Regions from separate parts of the Aeromicrobium phoceense genome, predicted to be linked through region 2. Evidence: predicted binding sites of a transcription regulator. Region 2 holds the regulator's gene; the other holds the start of a gene.
What was found. Region 2 encodes HrcA, which represses chaperone genes, less so after heat shock. Its sites were predicted from a motif close to TTGGCACTCGNNNNNNNCGAGTGCCAA; they were not measured.

Region 1: a site for HrcA is predicted at 8,431-8,457, ahead of groL (chaperonin GroEL). Genes of this name have one in related genera too.

The regions. Positions count from the first base shown of each region.
Region 1 is NZ_JACEOG010000001.1:259,510-269,588, forward strand. It holds gene H1W00_RS01235 (GAF domain-containing protein) at 1-444, opposite strand, end outside; gene cysC (adenylyl-sulfate kinase) at 502-1,692, opposite strand; gene cysD (sulfate adenylyltransferase subunit CysD) at 1,850-2,770, shown strand; gene cysN (sulfate adenylyltransferase subunit CysN) at 2,770-4,014, shown strand; gene H1W00_RS01255 (sugar transferase) at 4,091-5,539, opposite strand; gene H1W00_RS01260 (acyltransferase) at 5,942-6,691, opposite strand; gene groL (chaperonin GroEL) at 6,760-8,397, opposite strand; gene H1W00_RS01270 (cold-shock protein) at 8,502-8,705, opposite strand; gene H1W00_RS01275 (ubiquitin-like small modifier protein 1) at 8,805-9,083, opposite strand; gene thrC (threonine synthase) at 9,116-10,079, opposite strand, start outside.
Region 2 is NZ_JACEOG010000001.1:1,729,663-1,739,741, reverse strand. It holds gene ybeY (rRNA maturation RNase YbeY) at 1-368, opposite strand, end outside; gene H1W00_RS08420 (PhoH family protein) at 346-1,368, opposite strand; gene H1W00_RS08415 (histidine triad nucleotide-binding protein) at 1,386-1,730, opposite strand; gene dnaJ (molecular chaperone DnaJ) at 1,752-2,900, opposite strand; gene hrcA (heat-inducible transcriptional repressor HrcA) at 2,938-3,954, opposite strand; gene H1W00_RS08400 (hypothetical protein) at 4,068-4,496, shown strand; gene H1W00_RS08395 (DUF3097 domain-containing protein) at 4,489-5,322, shown strand; gene H1W00_RS08390 (lysylphosphatidylglycerol synthase domain-containing protein) at 5,309-6,322, opposite strand; gene H1W00_RS08385 (arginine deiminase) at 6,315-7,565, opposite strand; gene H1W00_RS08380 (basic amino acid/polyamine antiporter) at 7,588-9,039, opposite strand; gene hemW (radical SAM family heme chaperone HemW) at 9,080-10,079, opposite strand, start outside.

The DNA.
Region 1 (10,079 bases), 1.5 Mb from region 2:
CGGCGCGTTGGTGCCGGCACTGGCCTCGCTCCAGTCGGCGCCCGGCACGAAGTTCATCTCCTCGGCCATGCGGCGCAACTGCGCGGCCCCTTCGACCCACAGCAGCTGGCCCGCGGCGTCGCTCACGGCGACCAGCAGGCCGGCGTCGGCCGCACTCTCGACGAGCAGCCGCCGCACGACGGGCATCCCGGCGGCCAGCGGGTGGTCGCGACGGATCTCCTCCAGCCGGGAGGAGTCCAGCGTGATCGCCGCGAGGGCGCGCTCGGGGTCGAGCCCGCCGAGCAGGCTGCGCCGCCACGACTCGCTGACCACCGACCGGACAGGGCCGTCGACGGCTCCCGTGGACAGGAAGGAGTCGTGGGCGTCGTGCAGCGCCCGCGCCAACGCGTCGGGATCGACTCCCGGCGGTACGGCGAAGGGCGATTCGGTGGGCCCCGGCGGCATGGGGTGAATCCTAGCGGGGAGTGTGAACCAGGTCACACGGAGCGGCCGCCACCCCCGTCACGACCCGGCGACGACGCCTCGCTCCCGCAACAGGCCTACCACGGCCTCGACGCACTCCCCCACCCCCATGAGCGACGTGTCGATCGTGAGGTCTGCGTCGTGGGGGCGCTCGTACGGCGAGTCGATCCCGGTGAAGTCGCGGATGAGGCCGGCGCGCGCCTTGGCGTAGAGGCCCTTGCGATCGCGGGCCTCGGCGACGACCAGCGGCGTGGCCACGTGGACGACCAGGAACTGCGAGCGCGGCTCGACGCGCTCGCGCATCGCCCGACGCACCGAGGCGAAGGGAGCGATGGGAGCGCACACGGCCAGGCCGCCGGCCTCGGCGACCCGGGCACCGACCCACGCGATCCGGGTCAGGTTCCTGGCGCGGTCCTCCCGGCTGTACCCGAGCCCGTCGGACAGCTCACGGCGCACGTCGTCGCCGTCGAGCAGGACCGCGTGTGCCAGGCCGCGGGCGATGACCGCCTCCACCACGGCACGCCCCACGGTCGACTTGCCGGCGCCGGAGAGCCCCGTGAGCAGCAGCACGGCACCGCGGGCCTCCCGCACGCCGGGCCTGCGGAAGTCGAGCGGGTCCCGGACCCCGAGGGAGCGCAGGGCGATCGCGAGCACCTCCTGCGAGGTCGTGGTCTCGCTGACGGCGGGGGCCGGGAGGTACCAGGCCGCGGCGTTCGGCACCTGCTCGGCACAGCGGCGCAGCTCCTCCATGAGGGCCATGTCGCCGGCCCAGGCGTCGTCGCCGACGCCGACCAGGGCGAGCGGGCGGCCCGCCGCGAGGTCCACGGCGCGCAGGACGTCGGCAGCGCCGACCCGACCACCGAAGAGCGCCACGACGTGGTCGCCGAGGTTCACCGGCACGACGAGGCGGGACCCACGGGCCGGAGGGTGCTCGGCGGCCCGCACGGCCCGCAGCCGGCCCGCCAGCCACGTGGTGCCGTCGTCGTTGGGGCGGGTGTCGGTCAGCACGAGCACGGCCAGCGGCGTGTTGTCGGGATCGGTCAGCGTCAGCGACCCCTGGGCCACCGCCTCACGGGCCGCGTCGGCCGGGACCGCGAGGTTGGCCTCCAGCGGCCAGTCCGCCGGGACCCGTCCGGGCAGGCAGTAGCCGTCGACCGCGTCGAGGAACCCGCCCAGGATCAGCTCGAGCCCGTCGAGCTGGTGGCCGCGCAGCACCGCGTCGGCGCTCACCCGGGGCCCGCACTGTCCACGAAGTGGTCGCGTCCGGGGAGCCACGGGTCCATGGGCGACGATTGTGGCACAGCCGATGCCTGCTGTCGGCCGCACGAGAATGCCCAGCGGCCGCGTCCCCGCAGCACCGCTCGACCCCATGGGGAGGAACACGTCGATGACCGACACGCGTGAGTCGCGTCGCTACGGCATGAGCCAGCTCGACCATCTCGAGGCCGAGGCGATCTACATCATCCGCGAGCTCGTCGCGGAGAACGAGCGGCCCGCCCTGCTGTTCTCCGGCGGCAAGGACTCGGTCGTGATGCTCAACCTCGCGGTGCGCGCCTTCGCGCCCGGCCCGATTCCGTTCCCGGTGGTGCACATCGACACCGGGCACAACTTCGACGAGGTCCTCGAGTTCCGCGACCGCGTGGTGGAGCAGCTCGGCGTCCGGCTGATCGTCGGCTCGGTCCAGGACGCGATCGACGAGGGCTTCGTGCGCGAGGAGCCGAACGGCTCGCGCAACCGCATCCAGACGCCCGTCCTGATCCGCACCACCGAGCAGCACGGCCTCAGCGCCCTGTTCGGCGGCGCCCGGCGCGACGAGGAGAAGGCCCGCGCCAAGGAGCGCGTGTTCTCCTTCCGCGACGACTTCGGGCAGTGGGACCCCAAGAACCAGCGCCCCGAGCTGTGGTCGCTCTACAACGGCCGCATCCATCCGGGCGAGAGCATCCGCTGCTTCCCGCTGTCGAACTGGACCGAGCTGGACATCTGGCAGTACATCGCCCGCGAGGACATCGAGCTGCCCGACATCTACTACGCCCAGAAGCGCGAGGTCTTCCTGCGCGGCGGCATGTACTTCACGATCAACCAGCACTGCCAGCCGCGCGACGACGAGGAGGTGTTCGTCGAGTCGGTCCGCTACCGCACCGTCGGCGACGCCACCCTGACCGCGGCGGTCCCCTCGACCGCCACCACGCCGGACGAGGTAGTGGCCGAGGTCGCCGCCACGCGCATCACCGAGCGCGGCGCCACCCGCGGCGACGACAAGGTCAGTGAGGCTGCGATGGAGGATCGCAAGAAGGAGGGCTACTTCTGATGGACATCCTGCGATTCGCCACGGCCGGCTCGGTCGACGACGGCAAGAGCACCCTCATCGGCCGGCTGCTGTTCGACAGCAAGTCGATCTTCACCGACCAGCTCGAGGCCGTGGAGGCCACGAGCGCCCAGCGTGGCGACGAGTACACCGACCTGGCGCTGCTCACCGACGGCCTGCGCGCCGAGCGCGAGCAGGGCATCACGATCGACGTGGCCTACCGCTACTTCTCGACGCCGAAGCGCAAGTTCATCATCGCGGACACGCCCGGGCACATCCAGTACACGCGCAACATGGTGACGGGCGCCTCCACCGCCGACCTCGCGATCATCCTCGTGGACGCCCGCAAGGGCCTGCAGGAGCAGAGCCGCCGCCACGCCACGCTCGTGTCGCTGCTGCGCGTGCCGCACGTCGTGCTGGCGATCAACAAGATGGACCTCGTCGACTGGTCCGAGGACGTCTACAAGCGCATCAGCGACGAGTTCGTCGACTTCGCCGCGCGCCTGGAGTTCACCGACGTCACGACGATCCCGCTCTCGGCGCTCACGGGCGACAACGTCGTCTCGCGCTCGGCCGAGATGGACTGGTTCGAGGGGCCGTCGCTGCTGCACCACCTGGAGAACGTCTACATCGCGAGCGACCGCAACCTCGTCGACGTGCGGTTCCCCGTGCAGTACGTCATCCGTCCCCAGAACGGCCAGGGCGACTACCGCGCGTTCGCGGGCCAGGTCGTCAGCGGCGTCATGCGCCCCGGCGACGAGGTGCTGGTGCTGCCCAGCGGGCTGCCCAGCCGGATCAAGGCGATCGACACCGCGCAGGGCGAGCTGGCCGAGGCGTTCGCGCCGATGTCGGTCACCGTGCGCCTCGAGGACGAGGTCGACGTGTCGCGCGGCGACATGATCGTGCGCCCCAACAACCAGCCGGTCGTCACCCAGGATCTCGACGCGATGGTCTGCTGGATGGACAGCGACGCCATGACCGTCGGCGGCAAGTACGCGATCAAGCACACCACCCGGTCGGCCCGCGCGCTGGTCAAGGAGATCAAGTACGAGCTCGACGTGAACACCCTGCACCGCAACCAGGCGCCGGGCAGCCTCGGGCTCAACGCGATCGGTCGCGTGGTGCTGCGTACCACGCAGCCGCTGATGGTCGATCCCTACCAGCGGAACCGGCAGTCGGGGTCGTTCATCCTCATCGACGAGGCCACGAACCGCACGGTCGGCGCGGGCACCATCACCGAGCACTGACCGGCGCTCCCGCCACACGCACAAGAACGGCCGTCGCCCCGAGGGGCGGCGGCCGTTCTGCCGGGGGGCTCGTGTCCTACCAGGCGCCCTTGCGACCGAGGACCACGCCGACGGTCTTGAGCAGGATCGTCAGGTCCATCCGCAGGTTCCAGTTGTTGACGTACATCAGGTCGAGTCGGATCGACTCGTCCCACGAGAGGTTCGAGCGGCCGCTGACCTGCCACAGGCCGGTCATGCCGGGCTTGACGTGCAGCCGGCGCCACACCCACTGGCTGTACTGCGACGTCTCGCTCTCGATGGCCGGGCGGGGGCCCACCAGCGCCATGTCGCCCAGCAGCACGTTGAACAGCTGGGGCAGCTCGTCGAGCGACGTCTGGCGCAGCATCCGGCCGACCCGGGTGACCCGGGGGTCCTGGGCCATCTTGAACAGCGGGCCCGCACCCTCGTTGAGCTCGCGCAGGTCCTCGACCCGCTGGTCGGCGTCGACCACCATCGTGCGGAACTTGAAGATCGTGAACGGCACGCCGTCCTTGCCCGTGCGCTCCTGCCGGTAGATGATCGGCCCCCGCGTGTCCAGGCGGATGCCCAGCGCGATGAGCGCCATCAGCGGCGCGCCGAACATGATCGCCAGCACCGCGAACGCACGGTCGAAGAAGGCCTTGATCGCCTGGCCCACGAGGTGGCTGTTCGGCGGGTCCAGGGCCAGCGCCAGCTGGTCGCCGACCCGGGTGGGCCGCACGAACTCGACGTAGTCGTTCATGTCGGTCAGCACGAGGCACTCGATCTCGGCCCGCTGCAGGCCCCACGCGAGGTGACGCAGCGACGGGTCGCCCAGGGCCTGGTCGGCCGTGATGACCACCCGCGCCCCGTGGACGGTGCGCAGCAGCTTCGGGACGTCGCGGACCACGGAGTTCACCGTGGCGCTGCCCAGCGGCTGCGTGGAGTCCCACGTGCAGCGCCCGACGACGACGAGGTCGTGACGGTCCTCCCAGCGGGCCGCGAGCCGGTTGACCGCGTCGGCGGGACCCACCAGCAGCGTGGGCACCCGGCGCAGCGCCGTGCGGTGCACGAGCGCGGAGGCCACGATCAGCGAGGCGGTCACGCTCAGGACGACCACGGCGGCGCGCAGCTCGGCCGAGACGACGTCGGACAGGACGAGGGTGGCCAGCGCACCGAGCGCGAGGACCGCGATCAGTCGCTTGGCCGGACGCAGCGAACCCGCCCGCTCGTAGGCCGGCAGCGCGGCGAGGCTGAAGCCGAGCCACAGGACGACGCCGGCGGACAGGGCCGTGAGGGCCCCGGGCGCCATGCCGACGACGAGGCCGGCGACGATCGTTCCCGCGAGCACGACGAGGTGCCCGACGAGTCCCTGGCGGACGAGTGCTTCCAGTGACGAACGCCCCGTGGGCATCGCCGTGAGTTCCCGGTGGACCGAAGGTGATCCGGTGCCGGGGTCGCTGGTGATGGGCTCCACCAGGCGCAGCGGAAGGACGGTTTCATCGCGCCCGTCGATCGCTGAAGTCATGCCAACTCCCCAATGCGCACCTGCGGTGACGTGCTGCGGACCCCTCCGCCTCACCGCGGCACACGTGCCGTCGTGTCTGCGTACTCAGCCAAGAGCGTCGTTGAGTGGTGCCGATACAAGCCCGTAGGCCAGCCCCCCGGCCCGGTTCCCCCGCACCCGATGTCTCCCTCCGCCGGATTCCCCCTCCGACGGCCACCGAATGACGTGATGCCCCTGTCTTTCCCCTCGAAAGTAGGCCATGCCGGGACGTGTGTCAGGGCATTCTGCAAATTCCCGCATGTAGCGCACGTCACATTTCCCCAGACTGCGGTTTGTCGCGATCCGTGCAGGCGAACGCATCGATTCGCGCACAAGCCTCAGGGGTAACTTGAAGTTTCCAGCATCAGAGGCGATTTCTTGGGCTCATGGGGCGTCGTCGAACGACCACGTGGTTCCCTCACGCACCACACGTCCCGGTGACCCCGCCACCACCACGTTCGGAGGCACTTTCTGACCCCGCACGACGGCCCTCAGACCGACGCAGACGTGGTCGCCGATCTCGACGTGGCCCGAGACGACCGACTCACGGCACAGCCACACGTGGTGACCGATGCGGATCGTGGCGCCGAAGGGGTTGATCCGCTCCCCCGTGACCGCGTCCTCGAGCCGGTGCATGTCGTCGGTGGCGATGTAGACCCCGGCCGCCCACAGCTGGTCGCCCGCGGCCACGACACGGCCGCCGTTGCGCGCGTCGACGACGGGCGACCGGGTGGCCACGAGGGGCCCGTGCAGGACGATCGAGGAGCCCGGACCGCAGTACAGCTCCCCCGCCGTGAGCACGACGCGCTCGTCGAGGAAGACGGTCGCCTCGTTCCCGCCGACGAGCAGCGACGTCAGGTGGTCCATCGGCGCACCGACCACGATCAGCGCGTCCTGGAAGTAGAAGGTGGTCAGCGCCGCGACGACGTGGTCGGGCAGCCGCGCCCCGGGCGCCGCGTACAGCGCGTTGCCGAGGTCGTTCCACCAGGAGGGCAGCGGCCCGTCCATCCGCCGCCAGTCGAGCGCGTCGAGACGGGCAGGGTCCACGCCGGCGGCCACGAGCCGGTCCCGGTGATCGGGCGTCATCGCGTCGTCGGTCCGGGACAGGTCGAGCCAGGAGGTCACGCCGGACATCCTCGCACCCCCGGACGCACGGAACCCCGGCACCTGTGAGGTGCCGGGGTCCCGTGGAACAGCTGGGATCAGAAGCCCATGCCGCCCATGCCACCCATGTCGCCCATGTCGGGCGCGCCGGCCGCGCCCGCGGGCTCCGGCTTGTCGGCCACGACGGCCTCGGTGGTCAGGAACAGCGCGGCGATCGACGCGGCGTTCTGCAGCGCCGAGCGCGTGACCTTGGCCGGATCGATGATGCCGGTCGCGATCATGTCGACGTACTCGCCGGTGGCCGCGTTGAGGCCCTGGCCCTGCTCGAGGTTGGCGACCTTCTCCGCCACGACGCCGCCCTCGAGGCCGGCGTTGATGGCGATCTGCTTCAGCGGGGCCGAGGTGGCGACGCGGACGATGTTCGCGCCGGTGGCCTCGTCACCCTCGAGCTCGAGCTTCTCGAACGCGGCCTTGCTGGCCTGGACGAGCGCGACACCGCCGCCGGGGACGATGCCCTCCTCGACGGCCGCCTTGGCGTTGCGGACGGCGTCCTCGATGCGGTGCTTGCGCTCCTTGAGCTCGACCTCGGTGGCCGCGCCGACCTTGATGACGGCCACGCCGCCGGCCAGCTTGGCGAGGCGCTCCTGGAGCTTCTCGCGGTCGTAGTCCGAGTCGCTGTTCTCGATCTCGGCCTTGATCTGCGCCACACGGCCCTGGATCTGGGCCTCGTCGCCGCCACCCTCGACGATGGTGGTCTCGTCCTTGGTCGTGACGACCTTGCGCGCGGTGCCGAGCAGCGTCAGGTCGGCGTTCTCGAGCTTGAGGCCGACCTCCTCGCTGATGACCTCGCCACCGGTGAGGATCGCGATGTCGGTCAGCATCGCCTTGCGACGGTCACCGAAGCCGGGCGCCTTGATGGCGACGGACTTGAAGGTGCCCTTCAGCTTGTTGACGATGAGGGTGGCCAGCGCCTCGCCCTCGACGTCCTCGGCGATGATGGCCAGCGGCTTGCCGGTCTGCATGACCTTCTCCAGCACCGGGACCATGTCCTTGACGGTGGTGATCTTGCTGTTGACGATCAGGATGTACGGATCCTCGAGCACGGTCTCCATGCGCTCGGGGTCGGTGACCATGTAGCCCGACAGGTGACCCTTGTCGAAGCGCATGCCCTCGGTCAGCTCGAGGTCGAGGCCGAACGTGTTCGACTCCTCGACGGTGATGACGCCTTCCTTGCCGACCTTGTCCATCGCCTCGGCGATGATCTCGCCGACCGTGGTGTCAGCGGCGGAGATGGAGGCGGTGGAGGCGATCTGCTCCTTGGTCTCGACGTCCTTCGCCATGGCGAGCAGCTGCTCGCTGATGGCCTCGACGGCGATCTCGATGCCCTTCTTCAGGCCCATCGGGTTGGCGCCGGCGGCGACGTTGCGCAGACCCTCGCGCACGAGCGCCTGGGCCAGGACGGTGGCGGTGGTGGTGCCGTCACCCGCGACGTCGTCGGTCTTCTTGGCGACCTCCTTGACGAGCTCGGCACCGATCTTCTCGTAGGGATCCTCGAGCTCGATCTCCTTGGCGATGGAGACGCCGTCGTTCGTGATCGTGGGGGCTCCCCACTTCTTCTCCAGGACGACGTTCCGGCCCTTGGGGCCGAGGGTGACCTTGACGGCGTCGGCGAGCTGGTTCATGCCCCGCTCGAGCCCGCGCCGGGCTTCTTCGTTGAATGCGATGGACTTGGCCATGGGTGCGTGTCTCCGACATAAGTAGAAGTGGAACTAGCACTCTCACTATACGAGTGCTAATCCCCACCGATCAAGCGACCCCGCACCCGAGGTCGCCCGAAGCGCTAGTGCAGGGGCTGCACGTTCTCGGCCTCACGTCCCTTGGGGCCGTCGACGACCTCCAGCTCGACGTTCTGGCCGTCCTCGAGGGTCTTGAACCCGTTGATCGCGATCTTGGACCAGTGGACGAAGACGTCGTCCTGGCCCTCGACGGCGATGAAGCCGTAACCCTTGTCGGAGTTGAACCACTTGACGGTGCCATGCACCATGAGACCACCTTGTTCTGCGCGGAAAGGCCCGCGGCCGGACCAGAGCCAGCGTATCGGCAGCAGCCCCGATCCTCCTACGCGGGATTGCCGTGGAGGGACTCAGCAGCCGCCAGCGACGGCCGGGATGACCGAGATCTGGGTGCCGTCGGGGGTCCGGGTGTCGAGGCCGTCGGCGAAGCGGACATCCTCCTCCGCCACGTAGACGTTGACGAAGCGGCGCAGCTTGCCGTCCTCGTCGACGATGCGCGCCCGGATGCCGGGGTAGGTCGTCTCGAGCGACTCCAGCACGTCGCTGAGGCGGTCGCCCTCGGCGCTGACCTGGGACTCGTCGTTCGTGTAGCTGCGCAGGATCGTGGGGATGCGGACGGACACGGCCATGGGGGTCTCCTCGGGTGGTTCGGTCGGACGGCTCAGGCGATGCCGGCCGCGGTGAAGGCGTCGTAGGTGGGGGCGATGGTGGCGCGGGCGCCGACGGATCCGGCGACGGCGTCGAGCGTCTTGAGGCCGTGACCGGTGTTGATCACCACGGTCTCCAGCTCGGGGTCGAGCTGACCGGTCTCGACGAGCTTCTTCAGCACGGCGACGGTCGTGCCGCCCGCGGTCTCGGTGAAGATGCCCTCGGTGCGCGCCAGCAGCACGATGCCGTCGCGGATCTGGTCGTCGTCGACCTCCTCGACGCCGCCGCCGGTGGAGCGGGCGATGTCGAGCACGTAGATGCCGTCGGCCGGGTTGCCGATCGCGAGCGACTTGGCGATCGTGTCGGGCCGCACGGGCCGGATCGCGTCGACGCCGTCCTTGTACGCCGTGGCGACGGGGTTGCAGCCCGTGGCCTGCGCGCCGAACACCCGGTAGGGCTTGTCCTCGACCAGGCCGAGCGCGATGAGCTCGCCGAACGCCTTGTGCACCTTGGTCAGCTGCGAGCCGGAGGCGACGGGGATGACGATCTGGTCGGGCAGGCGCCAGCCGAGCTGCTCGGCGATCTCGTACCCGAGCGTCTTGGAGCCCTCGGCGTAGAAGGGGCGCACGTTCACGTTGACGAACGCCCAGCCGTCCTCCTCGCCGGCGATCTCGCTGGCCAGCTTGTTGACGTCGTCGTAGTTGCCGTCGACCGCGACGAGGTTCTCGGTGAAGATCGCCGAGTTCACCTGCTTGGGCGTCTCGAGGTTGCTCGGGATGAACACGACCGTGCGGATGCCGGCCCGCGCGCCGGCCGCGGCGACCGCGTTGGCGAGGTTGCCGGTGGAGGGGCACGCGAACACCTTGCTGCCGAACTCGCGGGCCGCGCTCAGCGCGCACGCGACGACGCGGTCCTTGAAGGAGTTGGTGGGGTTGGTGCTGTCGTCCTTCACCCACAGCTTCGCCAGGCCGAGCTCG
Region 2 (10,079 bases):
CCCAGCAGGTGCAGGATGCCGTGGACGGTGAGCAGCGCCATCTCGTCGTCGCGCTCGTGGCCGGCGGCGGGAGCCTGCTGCTCGGCGACCTGCGGGCACAGGGCGATGTCGCCGAGGTAGCCCGCGTCGAGCTCCTCGTCCTCGCGGCCCGGAGTCAGCTCGTCCATCGGGAACGACAGCACGTCGGTGGGTCCCTGCTTGCCCATCCACTCGCGGTTCAGGACGGAGATGGTGTCGACGTCGACGAGCCGCAGCGTCATCTCGGTCTGGGGGTGCAGCCGCATCCGCCGCATCACGAAGCGGCACAGCGAGGTGAGCGAGGCGACGTCGACGTCGACCCCGGACTCATTGAGGACGTCGACGGTCATGCGCTCCCCCGGCGACCTCGGAGCGAGCGCGCCCGTTCGCCTCGTAGTCGTCGTACGCAGCCACGATGCGGCCCACCAGCTTGTGGCGGACGACGTCGTGGCTGGTCAGGCGGCTGAAGTGCACGTCGCGGACCTCGTCGAGGATCTGCTGCACGACCCGCAGGCCGCTGGTGGCGCCGCCGGGCAGGTCGACCTGGGTGACGTCGCCCGTGACCACCATCTTCGAGCCGAAGCCGAGACGGGTGAGGAACATCTTCATCTGCTCGGCGGTGGTGTTCTGCGCCTCGTCGAGGATGATGAACGCGTCGTTGAGCGTGCGGCCGCGCATGTACGCCAGCGGCGCCACCTCGATGACGCCCGACGTCAGCAGCTTCGGGATCGACTCGGGGTCGAGCATGTCGTGCAGCGCGTCGTACAGCGGGCGCAGGTACGGGTCGATCTTCTCGCTGAGGGTGCCCGGCAGGTAGCCGAGCCGCTCGCCGGCCTCGACGGCGGGGCGGGTCAGGATGATCCGCGTGACCTCCTTGGCCTGGAGGGCCTGGACGGCCTTGGCCATCGCGAGGTAGGTCTTGCCCGTGCCGGCGGGACCGATGCCGAACACGATCGTGTGCTCGTCGATCGCGTCGACGTACTTCTTCTGGTTGAGCGTCTTGGGCCGGATCGTGCGCCCGCGGCTGGACAGGATGTTGAGGCTCAGCACGTCGGCCGGGCGCTCCTGCGTCTCGGTGCGGAGCATGCCGATGCTGCGCTCCACGGTCTCGGCGCTGAGCGCCTGACCCGTGCGCAGGATCGTCACGAGCTCGTCGAGGAGTCGCTCGACCAGGGCGGCCTCGGAGGGCTCGCCCGTGATCGTGACCTCGTTCCCGCGCGCATGGATCTTCGCCTCGAAGGCGGACTCCATGAGGCGCAGGAACTCGTCGGCGGGCCCGAACAGGGAGACCAGGGGCACGGACGCGGGAATCGTCACCGTGTGTCGTGGCTGTGCAGTGTCGTCAGTCATACCCCTCCAGCGTAGCGTCAGGCCAGGAACAGCTTCGAGACGTCGACGCCGGCCAGCACGTGCACGTGTGCGTGGAAGACGGTCTGTCCCGCATTCTCCCCGGTGTTGAACACCAGGTTGTAGTCCTCGTACCCCTCCTGCGAGGCCACCACACGCGTCTGGGCCAGCAGCTCGGCCGCGACGGCCGGCTCCGCCGACGCGAGGGAGGCCGCGTCGCGCTCGTGCACCTTGGGCACGACGAGCACGTGCACCGGCGCCTTCGGGTTGATGTCCCGGAACGCGATCGTGTGCTCGGACTCGGCGACGACGTCGGCCGGGATCTCGCCCGCGACGATCTTGCAGAAGATGCAGTCAGCAGCCATGCGCCGACTCTAGCGACCGGCTCACTTGAAGGCGTCGCGGATGCGGCCGAAGACGCCGGAGCGCGAGTTGTGGCCCACGACCGGGTCGACGTGCTCCTCGCCGCGCGCGGCGGCGAGCCTCTCGAGCAGCTCGCGCTGCTCGGCGTCGAGCTCGCGCGGGGTCTCCACCACGACGTGCACGGTGAGGTCGCCGCGGCCCGAGCCGCGCAGGCGCGGGACGCCGAAGCCACGGGCCACCACGGTCTCGCCCGACTGGGTGCCCGGCGGCACCTCGATCGGCACGGAGCGCTCGGCGTCGTCGACCTCGTCGCGCTCCGCGTCGAGGGTGGGCAGGTCGATGCGGGTGCCCAGCGCGGCAGCGGTCATCGGCACCGTGATCTGGCACGCGAGGGCGTCGCCCTGGCGCGTGAAGACGGGGTGGCGGGCCACCTTGACCTCGATGTAGAGGTCGCCGGCCGGGCCACCGCCCGCGCCGACCTCGCCCTCACCGGCGAGCTGGATCCGGTTCCCGTCGTCGACACCGGCGGGCACGTTGACCTGCAGGCTGCGGCGCGAGCGGACGCGGCCCTCGCCGTTGCACTCGCGGCAGGGGTCGGGGATGACCGTGCCGTAGCCGTGGCACGTGGGGCACGGACGCGAGGTGCGGATGTCACCGAGCAGCGAGCGCTGGACGTGGTGGACGTTGCCGTGGCCGTGGCAGGTGCCGCACGTGACCGGCTCGGAGCCCTCGTTCGCGCCGGTGCCGTCGCAGACCTCACACGTCACCGCGGTGTCGACCTTGATCTCGCGGCTGACGCCGAACGCGGCCTCCGCGAGGGAGATCGACAGGCGCAGCAGCGCATCCTGGCCGCGCTGCACGCGCGGGCGCGGACCGCGCGAGGACGTCTGACCGAAGAACGCGTCCATGATGTCGTCGAAGCTGAAGCCCTGGCCGAAGCCGCCGCCCATGCCGCCACCGCCGGACAGCGGGTCGCCGCCGCGGTCGTAGACGGCGCGCTTCTGCGGGTCGGACAGCACCTCGTAGGCGGTGGTGACCTCCTTGAAGCGCTCGGACGCGTCGGGGGCGTCGTTGACGTCCGGGTGCAACTGGCGGGCCAGCCGGCGGTACGCCTTCTTCAGCTCCTCCGGGGTCGCCTCGCGGGACACGCCCAGCAGTTCGTAGTAGTCCAAGGTCTCTTTCTCTCTCGCAATTCCTGGGGTGGATCGCTCAGCCGTCGGCGAGGATCCGCCCGACGTAGCGGGCGACGGCGCCGACGGCGGCCATCGTGGCGGGGTAGTCCATGCGCGTCGGTCCCATGGTGCCCAGTTGGGCGAAGCTCTCGCCGTCGGGTCCGTAGTTGCTGGACACGACGGCCGTGCCCGACAGGTCGTCGCGGCCCGTCTCGCGCCCGATCCGCACGTGCGGTCCGACCGTGGCCTCACCGAGCAGGTGCAGCAGCACGACCTGCTCCTCCATCGCCTCCAGCACGGGACGGATCGCGGTGTCGAAGTCAGCGCCGAAGCGCGCGAGGTTCGCCGTGCCGCCGACGGCCACCCGCTCGTCGGAGCGCTCGTTGGAGAACGTGTTCGCCAGGGTCGTGACGATCGAGGTGACGACCGGGCGGTCGTCGGTGGCGAACGTGTCGATCAGCTCGGCCAGCCGCAGCGAGGCCTCGGGCAGCCGCTCGCCCAGCGTGGCGCGGACGATGCGCGACTTGAGGTCGCTCAGCAGGCCCTCGCCGGGGGTCTGCGCGAGCTCGACGATGCGCTGCTCGACGCGGCCGCTGCTGGTGATCACGACGATCAGCACGCGCGAGCCCTCGAGCGCGACGAGCTCCACGTGACGGACGGTGGAGCGCGTGAGCGACGGGTACTGGACGATCGCGACCTGGTTCGTCAGCTGCGCGAGGATCTTCACGCTGCGCATGACGATGTCGTCGACGTCGATGGCGCCCGAGAGGAACGTCTCGATGGCGCGGCGCTCGGCGACCGAGAGCGCCTTGACCTCGGCCAGCCGGTCGACGAACATCCGGTAGCCCTTGTCGGTGGGGATCCGGCCGGCGCTGGTGTGCGGCGCCGTGAGGTAGCCCTCGTCCTCGAGGGCCGCCATGTCGTTGCGGATCGTGGCCGACGAGACGCCGAGGCGGTGACGCTCGACGAGCGCCTTGGAGCCGACGGGCTCCTGCGTGGCGACGTAGTCCTCGACGATCGCTCGCAGGACGTTGAGCCGACGGTCCTCGATCACGCTGTCACCTCCCACGCTGCTGGCACTCGAACCTGACCAGTGCCAGTCTACCGAGGTCGTCGAGGGCGGTGCGCCTGCGCGGAGGCCGCCGGGCGGCATGGCAACCTGTCGGGGTGAGTGAGGTCTCCGTACGCCCCGACGGCGCGATCGAGGTCGCCGACGGCGGCCAGGTGCTCGTGTACACCGCCTACGCCGTGACGGCCCCCGACGGGACCACCGTCGCGCACGAGTCGCGCGGCGGGACGATGGCCGCGGTCTGGGCGAGTGCCGTGGGCGAGGCCTTCGTCGAGGTCAGCCACCTCGGCCACGGCCCCGAGGGCGGCGAGCTGGTCATGGTGGTCACCCGGCCCGGCCACTCCCCCGACGTCGCGCTGGGCGCACTCGTCACCGACGAGATCCCCGCCACCGTGCCCGAGAGCTGGCCCGCGGCGGTCGACCTGGCGATCGGGCTGATCGTGCACGACACCCTCGACAGCGGCACCAAGGACGACGTCGAGGACTTCCACCAGCGACTCCTGGGAGTGTGGTTCGGCCATGGCTGACCGCTACGGCTCCGACGTCCTCTCCGGCGACTGGCGCCGGCCCGCCCGCGGCCGCTCCACCGAGGTGGCCGCCGACACCGGCCTCGTCGTGGAGGAGGCCTCCACGGGCTTCGTCGGCGAGATCATGCGCGTCGAGCGCGACCTCGGCACGGTCCAGCTCGAGGACCGGCGCCTGCGACGCAAGGTCTTCCCGCTCGGCCCCGGCTTCCTCCTGGAGGGCAAGCCGGTCGTGCTGGTCGCCCCCACGCCGAAGGGGAAGGCCGCGCCCACCCGCACCGCCTCGGGCTCGCGGATCGCCGCCGACACCCGGGCGAAGGTCGCGCTGCCCAGCCGGATCTACGTCGAGGGCCGCCACGACGCCGAGCTCGTCGAGAAGGTCTGGGGCGACGACCTGCGCGCCGAGGGCGTGGCCGTGGAGTACCTCAACGGCATCGACGACCTGGCGGCGATCGTCCGCGACTTCTCCCCCGGTCCGAAGCGCCGGCTCGGCGTGCTCGTCGACCACCTGGTGCCCGGCTCGAAGGAGCAGCGTCTCGCCGACGAGGTCGCGCACGTGCCGCACCTGCTCGTGGTCGGGCACCCCTACGTCGACGTCTGGCAGTCGATCAAGCCGCAGCGGCTCGGCATGGACGCCTGGCCGACGATCCCGCGGAGCATCGAGTGGAAGCGCGGCATCTGCGCCCACCTCGGCTGGCCGCACGACGACCAGGCCGACATCGCGCGGGCCTGGAAGGCGATCCTCGGCCGGGTCGACTCCTGGACCGACCTCGAGCCCGCGTTCCTGGGCCGGGTCGAGGAGCTCATCGACTTCGTCACCTCGCCCTGAGCAGCTGCAGCTTCCACAGCCCCACGGAGAGCAGCCCCAGCACCAGCGGCCCCGCGATCGTGATGGTGCGCCAGATCACGAAGCCCGCCACGAGCTCGGCCTCGTCCGCGCCGGCCTCGATCGCCAGCAGGGTCGCGACGACGACCGCGTCGAGGATGCCCAGCCCCGAGAAGGGGAACAGCGTCAGCGGGTAGGCGACGAGGAAGGCCACGAGCACCTCGATGGCGGGAACCTCCGACGCGGTGACCCCGACGAACCGCAGCGACGCGACGATCAGCGTCGCATCGACGACGACCATCGCCACGAGGGCGAGCACCGAGCGCGGCAGTGCCCACGGGACGCGGTCGACGACGCGCCCGCGGAAGTCCGCCGCCCAGGCAGCCCACGCCTCGGGGTCGACCCCGTGGCGCATCCGTCCGACGAACCGTCCCAGCCGGCGGGCGAAACCCACCGTGAACGCCTCGCCGCGGAACGCCAGCCACACGACGGCCAGGAGTGCGGCACTCACCGAACCGCTCAGGACGGCGGGGACGAACTCGCCGAGGTAGAACGTGCCGAGAGCGAGCATCAGCGCGATCCCCAGCAGCGGCGCGCCGAATCGCACCACGTAGAACGTCACGGTGTTCATGACGGTGCCGGCCAGGCCCGCCGGCGCCGGGATCCCCCAGGACCCGAACATCGCCAGCCGCAGCACGACGTCGGAGGGCGGCGGGGCGACCGTGGTCATCAGGATGGCCGCCTGGTCGTTCTGCATGGCCCTGATCGGCGGACACCCCGGGATGAAGAGGGCGAGCGGCAGGGCATTGAGGAACTGACGCACCAGCAGCCCGATCACGAGGACGGCGAACTGCCACGGCGCGAGCTTGGCGATCGCGGTGCGGACCTGCTCCCAGTCGATGTCGCCCAGCAGCCCGCGGATCACCACGACGATGACCGTCAGCAGGACCGCGACCAGGCCGAGCCGCACCCAGCGTCGGCGCGCTCCTGACTCCTCAGGCATCGAGCGGGTCGCGGATGATCGGGCACGTCATGCAGTGCCCGCCCCCGCGGCCGCGGCCGAGCTCGGCTCCGACGATCTCGATCACCTCGATGCCGGCCTTGCGCAACAGCGAGTTCGTGTGGGTGTTGCGGTCGTAGGCGATGACGACGCCCGGCTCCAGCGCGACGAGGTTGTTGCCGCTGTCCCACTGCTGGCGCTCGGTGTCGTACTCGCTGCCGCCGGTCTCGACGATCTGGAACTTCTCCACCCCGAGGGCCTCGGCGACGACGTCGACGAAGAGCGCGTCCTCGTGGTCGATGACCTCGATGCCGGGCAGTCCCTCGCCGGGCAGGATCGTGAACGCGTGGATCGTGTTGACGATCTCGGGGTAGATCGTGACGACGTCGCGGTCGGCGAACGTGAAGACGGTGTCGAGGTGCATGGCGGCGCGCAGCTTCGGCATGCCGGCGACGATGACCTTCTCGGCCGCGCCCTGGTCGAACAGGGCCTTCGCCAGCTGGGTGATGCCCTGGCGCGACGAGCGCTCGCTCATCCCGACCAGCACGACGCCGTTGCCCGGAACCAGGACGTCGCCGCCCTCGACCGTGGCGGTCCCCCAGTTCTCCTCGGGGTCGCCCCACCAGACCTTCGACCCGGCGAAGTCGGGGTGGAACTCGTAGATGGCCTTCATCAGGAGCGTCTCGTCCTTGCGGGCGGCCCAGTACAGCGGGTTCAGCGTCAGACCGCCGTGCACCCAGCACGTCGTGTCGCGCGTGTACAGCGTGTTCGGCAGCGGAGGCATGAGGTACTCGTGACCGCCGTGCGCCTCGCGGACGAGGGCGCGGTAGCCCGGGGCCAGGTCGCGCGGGAGGTCGCGGGTGGACAGGCCGCCGATGAGGAACTTCGTCAGCTCGTCGGCCGGCAGCTCGTCGAGGTAGCCGCGGGTCTCCTCCACGAGGCCGATCCCGACCTCGTTCGCCACGATCTTGCGGTCGAGCAGCCAGGCTCGCGCGGTGCGGTCGGCCATCGTCGCGGAGAGCACGTCGTGCAGCTCGACCACGTCGATCTCGCGCTCACGCATCTTGTCCACGAAGTCCTCGTGGTCGCGCTGGGCGTTCTGCACCCACAGGACGTCGTCGAACAGCAGGTCGTCGCAGTTCGACGGCGTCAGCCGCTCGTGCGCCAGTCCGGGCGCGCAGACGAGCACCTTGCGGAGGCGGCCGACCTCGGAGTGGACGCCGTAGGCGTCGGAGGGCTGCGTCATGAGACTCCTTCGGGACGTGGGATCACACGGTGATCCCGCCGGTGAGCAGTTGGTAGAGGGCGACCACCGCACCGATGGCGATGACCACGAACAGCGCCAGCTCGGCCGGGGTGAACACCCGCAGGCGGCGCTCGCGGCGCGCGACGACGAACAGCACCGCGGCGGGCGCGTAGACCAGGCACGAGAGCAGCAGGAACTCCAGCCCCGCCGCGATGAACAGGAAGATCGCGTACGCGGAGGCGACGGCGGCGAACACCAGGTGCTTGCGCCGCTCGGCGGAGTCCTCTGCCTCGTACGTCTCGCCGCTCAGTGCGAGCTTCAGCGCGTACGCCGCCGCCAGCAGGTAGGGCACGAGCGCGAGACTCGTGGTGAGGTCCAGCATGAAGTCCAACGAGTCCTCGATGAACAGCGTCAGGGCCAGCAGCACCTGAACGCCGATCGACGTCGCGACCAGCGCGGCGATGGGGGTGCCCGCAGCGTTCTCCCGACCGAGGAACCTGGGCATGTCGTCGCTGCGGGCCGGGATGAACACGACCTCCGCCGCCATCAGCGTCCACGCCAGGTAGGCACCGAGAACCGACACGATGACGCCGATGCTGATGAACCACTTGCCCCACGGGCCGACGGCCTGCTCGAACAGCCCGATCATCGACGGCTGAGGGGTCCCCACGATCTCTGCCTGGCTGAAGGCGCCGTAGGAGACCATGGTCACGAGCGAGAAGATCGCGAGGACGCTGAGGAACCCCAGCACCGTCGCGCGGCCGACGTCCTCGCGTCGCTGGGCGTAGCGGGAGTAGACGCTGGCGCCCTCGATCCCGATGAACACGAACGTCGTGATGATCATCGTGTTCTTGACCTGCTCGGTGAGGGTGCCCAGATCGTCGTAGGCGAAGAAGTTGTCGCTGAAGACGCCTGCGTCGAACTGGAAGCCCAGCACGACGATGAACGTCAGGATCGGGATGACCTTGCAGATCGTGACGATCCGGTTGATGACCGCCGCGTCACGCACGCCCCGGGCGATGAGGTAGTGGAACACCCACACGCCGATGGTCGACACCGCCACGGCCAGCAGCGTGTCGCCCTCCCCGAACTCGGGGAAGAAGAAGCCGATCGTCGCCGTGATGAAGATCCAGTAGAACGCGTTGCCCGCCATCGTGCTGGCCCAGAAGCCCACGGCGGAGTTGAAGCCGGCGTAGTCCCCGAAGCCCGCCTTGGCGTAGATGAACACGCCGGAGTTCAGCTCGGGCTTGCGGATCGCGAGGGTCTGGAAGCAGAAGGCGAGCATGAGCATGCCGGTGCCGGCGACGGTCCATGCGATCAGCGCACCGGCGACCCCGGTGGCCGTGCCGAAGCGCGCCGGGAGCCCGAAGACTCCAGCGCCGACCATGGACCCGATGACCATGGCCGTGAGGACCGGTCGGCTGACCTTGCCGGTCGACCCGCCCTGGGCGGTGGTGACCTCCGTGTCCCCCATTCGCTGAACGTAGCGCAGTGCGACGTCTGCCGAACAGGCCTCACTCGCCGCCGACGGCCTCCAGGACCACGCGGTCGGCCATCAACCGACCCGAACGAGTGAGCACGACGCGATCGCCGAGCGGCTCGAGCCAGCCCGCCTCGATGAAGGGGTCGACGTCGCCGAGCAGCGCCGGCTCGATCCCCTCGGCCAGCCGGATGCGCAGCATCACGTCCTCGAGGTGGCGGGCCTGCGCATCGGGCCGCTCGCCGTCGGCGCGCGGCGACTCCCCCGCGGCGAGGCGCTGGGCGTAGGCGGCGGGGTGCTTGACGTTCCACCAGCGCTCGCCGTCGACGAAGGAGTGGGCGCCCGGGCCGACGCCCCACCACTCGCCGCCGTTCCAGTAGCCCACGTTGTGACGACACTGCGCCGCCTCGTCGCGAGCCCAGTTCGACAGCTCGTACCAGCTCAGGCCGGCGGCCTCGAGCAGGTCGTCGGCGAGCAGGTACTTGTCGGCGGTCTCGTCGTCGTCGGGCATGACCACCTCGCCGCGGCGCACCTTGCGCGCGAACGCGGTGCCCGCCTCGACGATCAGGGCGTAGGCGCTGATGTGGTCGGGCTCCATCTCCAGCGCCGACTCGACCGTGTGGCGCCAGTCGTCCATCGACTCCGACGGCGTGCCGTAGATCAGGTCGAGGCTGACCTGCTCGAAGCCGGCCTCGCGAGCCCACGCCACGGCCTGCGGGACGCGCTCGGGATCGTGGGTGCGGTCGAGCACCGAGAGCACGTGCCGCACGGCCGACTGCATGCCGAAGGAGATCCGGGTGAACCCGCCCTCGCGCAGCTCGGCCAACGACTGCGGCGAGACGCTGTCGGGGTTGGCCTCGGTGGTGACCTCGGCGCCCGGTGCGAGCCCGAGGCGGTCGTCGACGGAGCGCAGGAAGCGCACGAGGTCGCCCGCGGCCACCTGCGACGGCGTGCCGCCGCCCACGAACACCGTGTCCACGGTGCGCTCGGGCACGAGGGCCAGCTCGCTCAGCGCGGCCTCGATGTAGGTCGAC